2 regions of the Acidovorax sp. LjRoot117 genome follow, and region 2 is predicted to be linked to the other one. Evidence: riboswitches for the same ligand, from Rfam matches in the RefSeq annotation. Region 2 holds a riboswitch; the other holds the start of a gene.
What was found. Region 2 has a riboswitch for glycine ahead of gcvT (glycine cleavage system aminomethyltransferase GcvT). Riboswitches for the same ligand answer to the same signal wherever they lie in the genome.
Positions count from the first base shown of each region.

Region 1: linked by a shared signal. The riboswitch ahead of ACSQ3D_RS24130 (D-amino acid dehydrogenase) and the one ahead of gcvT (glycine cleavage system aminomethyltransferase GcvT) in region 2 are both predicted to bind glycine.

Region 1 covers NZ_CAXUPO020000014.1:3,016-6,418, forward strand. The annotation lists gene ACSQ3D_RS24120 (sulfite oxidase) at 1-13, shown strand, start outside; gene ACSQ3D_RS24125 (c-type cytochrome) at 10-345, shown strand; gene ACSQ3D_RS24130 (D-amino acid dehydrogenase) at 458-1,774, opposite strand; glycine riboswitch at 1,868-1,988, opposite strand; gene ACSQ3D_RS24135 (CMD domain-containing protein) at 2,178-3,380, opposite strand.
Region 2 covers NZ_CAXUPO020000002.1:614,167-617,569, reverse strand. The annotation lists gene ACSQ3D_RS08165 (TRAP transporter small permease) at 1-239, shown strand, start outside; gene ACSQ3D_RS08160 (TRAP transporter large permease) at 236-1,531, shown strand; glycine riboswitch at 1,573-1,663, shown strand; glycine riboswitch at 1,677-1,807, shown strand; gene gcvT (glycine cleavage system aminomethyltransferase GcvT) at 1,863-3,005, shown strand; gene gcvH (glycine cleavage system protein GcvH) at 3,112-3,403, shown strand, end outside.

The sequences.
Region 1 (3,403 bases), on a different contig from region 2:
CACGGCAGCATGATGGGGCGCCTGTTTGCGACGCTGGCTGTAGCCTTGCCCTTAGGGCTGGGGGCGGGCGCCGGCTGGGCCGCCGATGCCGCCGAGCTGGCGCGCGGCAAGGAGCTCTTCACCAAGATCCAGCCCGCCTGCGCCGTGTGCCACACGCTGCAGGCCGCGGGTGCCGAAGGCCAGGTGGGCCCGGTGCTCGACGAGCTCAAGCCCGATGCGCCGCGCGTGCTTCGGGCGCTGAAGGCGGGCATCGGTGTCATGCCTTCGTATGCCGAGCGCATGAGCGAGAAGGACATGAAGGCGGTGGCGAGCTTCGTGGCGCACGCCACCGGGGCTGCCAAGTAGACGAGGCGCGACGGCATTCGGTTGCCGCCCTCGGTGCTTTTCACCGCCGTGCAAGGCAACCGCGCGACCTCACGGGGCCGCGCGGCGTGGTCATGCTGTGCCCTAGCCGTGCTCAGGCCGTGGTGCGCGTCGGCAGCAGCGCCGCAGGGCGAGGGCTGCGCTCCAGTCCCTGAAAGTCGAAGTCCACCTGCGGCACCCGCCCGCTCACGATGTCGGCCAGCGCCTGGCCCGAGCCGCAGGCGTGCGTCCAGCCCAGCGTGCCGTGGCCGGTGTTGAGGAACAGGTTGGCGAGCTTCGTCTTGCCGATCAGCGGCACGTTGCTCGGCGTGGCGGGGCGCAGGCCGGTCCAGAACTGCGCCTGGCTGGCGTCGCCCGCACCGGGAAAAAGCTGCTCCACGCGCCGCACGATGGCGTCGCAGCGAACTTGGTTCAGGTGGCGGTCGTAGCCGTTCAACTCCGCCGTGCCTGCGATGCGCAGCCGGTCGCCCTGCGCGCTGGTGTAGCGCGAGAACACGAGCTTGAACTCGTCGTCCGTCAGGCTCACCTGGTGGGCCCGGGCCGCGTCCTTCACCGGCATGGTCACCGAATAGCCCTTGGCCGGGTAGATCGGCAGGCGAATGCCCAGCGGCTGCGCGAGCAGCGGGCTGAACGAGCCCATGGCCAGCACGAAGGCATCGCCCTGCACGCGCTCGAAGCGGCCCTCGGGCGTGGTCACCTCCACATGGTCGATGCGCCCCCCGGCCTCGCGCAGCGCGGTGATGTGGTGGCCCAGCCGGAACTGCACGCCCGCCGCCTCGCAGAGGGCGGCCAGCGCGCGCGTGAACTGGTTCGCGTCGCCCGATTCATCCTCGGCGGTGAAGGTGGCGCCCGCGAGCTGTGGGCGGATGTGGGCCAAGGCCGGCTCGATGCGCACGGCCTCGTCGGCGCTGATGACCTGGCGCTCGCAGCCCAGGGCGCGCATCTGCTCCGCGGGGGCCAGGGCGCCGTCGAACTCCTTGGCGTTGGTGTAGAAGTGCAGGATGCCCTGGGTGCGCTGGTCGTACTGGATGCCGGTGGCCGCGCGCAGCTGCTGCAGCACGCTGCGGCTGTAGGTGCCCAGGCTCACGATCTGCTCGATGTTGTGGCGCGTGCGCGCCGGCGTGCAGTTGCGCAGAAAGGCCAGGCCCCAGAGCCACTGGCGCATGTCGGCGCGCAGGCGGAACAGCAGCGGCGCGTCTTCCTGGCCCAGCCACTGCAGCACCTTGAGCGGTGCGCTCGGGTTGGCCCAGGGCTCGGCGTGGCTCACCGAGATCTGCCCGCCGTTGGCAAAGCTGGTCTCGGCGCCGGGCGCGCCCTGGCGGTCGATGACGGTCACGTCGTGGCCGAGTTGCGAGAGGAAGTAAGCCGAAGTCACGCCGAGCAAGCCGGCGCCAAGAACGATCACGCGCATGGTTCAGAACCTTTTGAAGGTCTACCGCCTGCCAGGCGTGCGCTACCAGCTATGAATTCAATAGCAATGCAGCTGGCGCACGTCTGCCAGGCTGCCGCTCCCCCTGTCCTTGGTACCTGAGAGATTCACCGCCGCGCCCACATGGCGTGCGGTTTGCTCCTTCGGTGCGCCACCACGCCGATAAGGGGTGGGGCGGCTCTCCAGACGGCTTTGATGAATGGGCAGTACGGGACCTGAGCGTGTATGGGAGTTTGCGCCTTCGGTGCAGCAGCGGGTGGTGCCCGCCGTGCTCTCCTGCTGGGCGGATTCTAGGCGCGGCCTCGCACCCGTGGCCGCGCCGCAGGCGCTAATGCACCGCAACGTTTGCTGATGCAACAGGCCGCTGAAGCCGGCCCGAAGCGGTTCAGGCGCCCTGCGGGAAGACGGCCTCGCCCAGGTTGAGCATGAGGCGGTTGGCCCAGGCGAACAGGGCGCTGGCGTGAAGCGCATCCAGAATCTCCAGGTCCGACAGGCCCGCCGCGCGCAGCGGCTGCAGGTGCTGCGCACCGAAGGTGCCGGGGCTGCGGGTGAGTGCCAGCGCGGCCTGCACGATGGCGCGCTCGCGGGCGTTGGTGCCCGCCTGGTCGGGGTCGGCAAAGATCTGCGCCATCACGTCGTTGCGCCGCGCCAGTTGCTCGAAGCGCTGGGCATGCACCGAGGCGCAGTACACGCAGCCATTGGCGCGCGACACCGCCGTGCTGGCCACCTCGCGCTCAGCGCGGGAGAGGCCGCCGGGCGCGTACATGATGGCGTTGAAGGCCTGCGAGCGCTCCGACAGCACACGGGCTTGGTGCACCAGCAGCAGGTAAAAATCCGAGCTGCGCGCCTTGGGGTGGCTCAGGTCCAGCACCGCCTGCTGCTCGGGCGTGGCGATGGCGGGGTCCACCACCTCCAGCCACGAAGCCCAGCCCAGCGTCTCGCTGGTGTAGCCGTTCAAACGCAGCGGCTCGCCGGGTGCGGGCAGGTTGGCAGGGTGCACGAAGGGCGCGGCCTCGGCGGTGTCCGGTGCGGGCGGCGCATCGCCTTCGCCACCCAGCGCGTCCAGCGCCGCCAAGCCCGCCACCAAGCGCAGCTGGTACGTCACGAAACCGATGAGCTGCGCCAGCAGCACCGTGTCCGGCACCGACAGGCCGGCGGCGGGCAGTGCCAGCAGGGCGGCGCGGTCGCTGCGGTCCGGGTGGGTGGCGAGCGTGCGGGTGAACTGGGCCACGGCCTGCAGGCGCGCGTCGGCGGGGGTGCTGCCGGGGTGTTGCAGCAATTCCTGCAGTGGCTGCGAGAGCACGGTGTGGGCGGTGCTTTTCAGTACCTGGTCGCGGTAGTGCGCTGCCAGCAGGGGCATGCCGCTGGCCTCGGCGATATCGCTGGCCACCCACAGGCGCTCGGTATGGCTCAGCGTGCCGGACAGGTCGGCGCTGAACAGGGCGTCGTAGCAGCCCTGCGTGGCCACGGCCACCTTGTCGCGCGCATGGCGCGTGGCGAACGCGGGCCGCTCGGGGGAGAGGGCAAGCAGGGTGTCGATGGTGTCTTGGCTGGACGTGGTTGGATTGGTGTCAGAGGTGGTGGTCATGGGGTGTGCAATCCAGAAGAGGA
Region 2 (3,403 bases):
CCGCGCTGCTGTTCGCCTTCTTCGGCTTCATGGTCTGGTACGGCTGGCTGTACATGCAGCGCACCATGTTCCAGATGACGGCCGTGACGCAGGTGCCCTTCGCCTACATCTACAGCGCCATGCTGATCGGCGGGGTGTTGCTCATCGTGCACTTTGCGTTCGTCGTGCGTGGCTATGTGCTCGACCGCACCTTCGCGGCCGATGAGCACTTCGATGCGAATGCGAGTGCCTCACTATGAGCGCGTCCATCATCCTCATCGTTTCGGCCTGCCTGTTCCTGGCCATCGGCGTGCCGGTGGCGTTTGCCCTGGGCCTGGCCACCGCGGCCACGCTGATCCTGGCCGAGAGCTACCCGCTGATGGTGCTGCTCAAGGAGACCTTCACCGGCATCGACAGCTTTCCGCTGATGGCCGTGCCGTTCTTCATTCTGGCGGCCGAGCTCATGAGCGGCGGCTCGCTGACCGAGGTGCTGCTGCGCTTCGCCGGCCAGTTTGTGGGCCACAAGCGCGGCGGGCTGGGCTACACCAACGTGGTGTCGCTGACGTTCTTCTCGGGCATCTCGGGCTCGGCACTGGCCGATGCGGCCGGCCCGGGCTCGATGCTGATCCGCATGATGGACAAGGCGGGCTACGACCGTTCGTATGCAGCGGCGCTCACCGCGTCCACTGCCATCGTGGGGCCCATCATTCCGCCGTCCATCATCATGATCATCTATGCGCTGCAGGATGAAACGGTGTCGGTGGGTGCGCTGTTCGTGGCCGGCCTGCTGCCGGGCCTGCTGATCGCGGTGGCCATGTGCATCGTGAACTTCCATGTGTCGAAGAAGCGCAACTACAAGGGCGACGGCAAGATGCCGCCCATGGCCGAAATCCTGACCACCACCTGGAAGGCGCTGCCCGCCATCTTGCTGCCCGTGGTGATCCTGGGCGGCATGCGTGCAGGCTGGTTCACACCCACCGAGGCCTCGGTGGTGGCCGTGTTCTACGCGCTGGTGTGCGGCAAGTTCGTCTACCGCACGCTGCAGTGGAAGGCCCTGCCCGACATCCTGGCGCGCTCGGCCCTGCTGTCGGCGTCGGTGCTGATCATCATCGGGCTGTCGGCCGCGTTCGCGTGGATTTTGACCATCGAGGGCATTCCGCAGCAGATGGCCGAGTGGCTCATCAGCATGAACCTGTCGCCCTGGATGTTCCTCATCATCGTGAACATCTTTCTGCTGCTGTTCGGCATCTTCATTGAGCCGCTGCCGGGGGTGATGGTGCTTGCGCCCATCCTCGCGCCCGTGGCCGTGAAGCTGGGCGTGGACCCGGTGCACTTCGCGATGATCGTGATCTACAACCTCACGCTCGGGATGATCACGCCGCCGGTGGGAGGGCTACTCTTCGTCACCTGCAATGTCTCCCGCGTGCCGATGTCGCAACTGGTGCGCGAGCTGGTGCCCTTCCTGTGGGCGCATGGCGTGGTGCTGGTGATGCTGACCTTCATCCCGCAACTGTCCACCTGGCTGCCGAAGGTGTGGGGTTTCATCAAGTAGCGGGGCTTTCCAGCGGGGGTGCCAGGCGCCAGCGGATATACTGGCGCCCGTCAGGAGAGAGCCCCCTTCGCGGGGGCCGCCGAAGGCGCAGGGACAACCCGAACGCTCAGGCAAAAGGACTGGCAACCGCCCGCAGTGATGCGGGCGTTTCCTTGCTGGAGAGAGATGGACCGCCGGTCACACCGCGCGCGGCACCCATCCACCGAAGGAGCAAGCCGCACGGCCAGCCAGGGCGCTGCGGTGAATCTCTCAGGTAAAGCGGACAGCAGGGCAAATACCGTGGCCTGGTACAGGCTGCGGCTTTCATTTGCCTTGTCCTGAGAAGCCCGCCATGTCCGCCACCGCTCCCCTGCTCACCACGCCCCTGAACGCACTGCACATCGAGCTGGGCGCCCGCATGGTGCCGTTCGCCGGCTATTCCATGCCCGTGCAGTACCCGGCCGGCCTCATGGCCGAGCACCTGCACACCCGCACCGCAGCGGGGCTGTTCGATGTCTCCCACATGGGCCAGCTCAAGCTCGTCGGCCCGGACGCTGCGGCCGCCTTCGAAACCCTGATGCCGGTCGATGTGATCGACCTGCCCGTGGGCAAGCAGCGCTACGGCCTGCTGCTGACCGATGAGGGCACGGTCATCGACGACCTGATGTTCTTCAACCAGGGCACGGTCGAAGGCGAGCCCACCCTGTTCGTCATCGTCAACGGCGCCTGCAAGGTGGGCGACATCGCCCACATAGAGGCCCGCATCGGCCAGCGCTGCCAGGTGGTGCCCATGCCCGACCATGCGCTGCTGGCGCTGCAAGGCCCGCAGGCGGTCACCGCCCTTGCCCGCCTGGCGCCGGGTGTGGACCAGCTGGTGTTCATGACCGGCGGCGCGTTCGACATTGCGGGCTGCGACTGCTTCGTCACCCGCAGCGGCTACACCGGCGAAGACGGCTTTGAAATCTCGGTGCCCGCAGTCCAGGCCGACACCCTGGCGCGGGCGCTGCTGGCCCAGCCCGAAGTCAAACCCATCGGCCTGGGCGCGCGCAACTCGCTGCGCCTGGAAGCGGGCCTGTGCCTGTACGGCAACGACATCGACACCACCACCACACCGCCCGAAGCGGCCCTGAACTGGGCCATCCAGAAGGTGCGCCGCACCGGCGGCGCACGGGCGGGCGGCTTTCCAGGCGCGGACAAGGTCCTCGCGCAGATCGACAACCCCGCCACCCTGCAACGCAAGCGCGTCGGCCTCGTGGCGCTGGAGCGCGTGCCCGTGCGCGAGCACACCGAACTGCAGAGTACCGACGGCCAGAAGATCGGCGAAGTCACGAGCGGCCTGCTCGGCCCCACGGTGAACGAGCCAGTGGCCATGGGCTACGTCGTCCCTGAATTCGCCGCCATCGGCACGCGCGTGAACGCCATCGTGCGCGGCAAGGCCGTGCCGATGGAGGTGCGTGCCATGCCGTTCACCCCCGCGCGCTACTACCGCGGCTGAACCCCCGCATTCGTTTGCCGCGCATTGCATCGCCTGCGCCCCAGCCCGGCTACAGTGGCAGCTGGCATCGGCACTTTTTTAGACAACCCTTTTTTCTGGAGCCCCCATGACTGTCAAGTATTCCAAGGACCACGAGTGGATCGACATCTCCGACCACGAAGCCGCCACCGTCGGCATCACGCTGCATGCGCAGGACGCGCTGGGCGACGTGGTGTTCGTGGACCTGCCCGCCGTCGGCACCACCTTCACCCAGGGTGAAGTGGCCGGCGTGGTCGAGTCCGTCAAGGCCGCAGCCGACGTGTACATGCCCGTTACCGGCGAGATCGTCGAAGTGAACGAGGCGCTGCGCGCCGACCCGTCCCTGGCCAACAGCGACCCGATGGGCGCCGGCTGGTTCT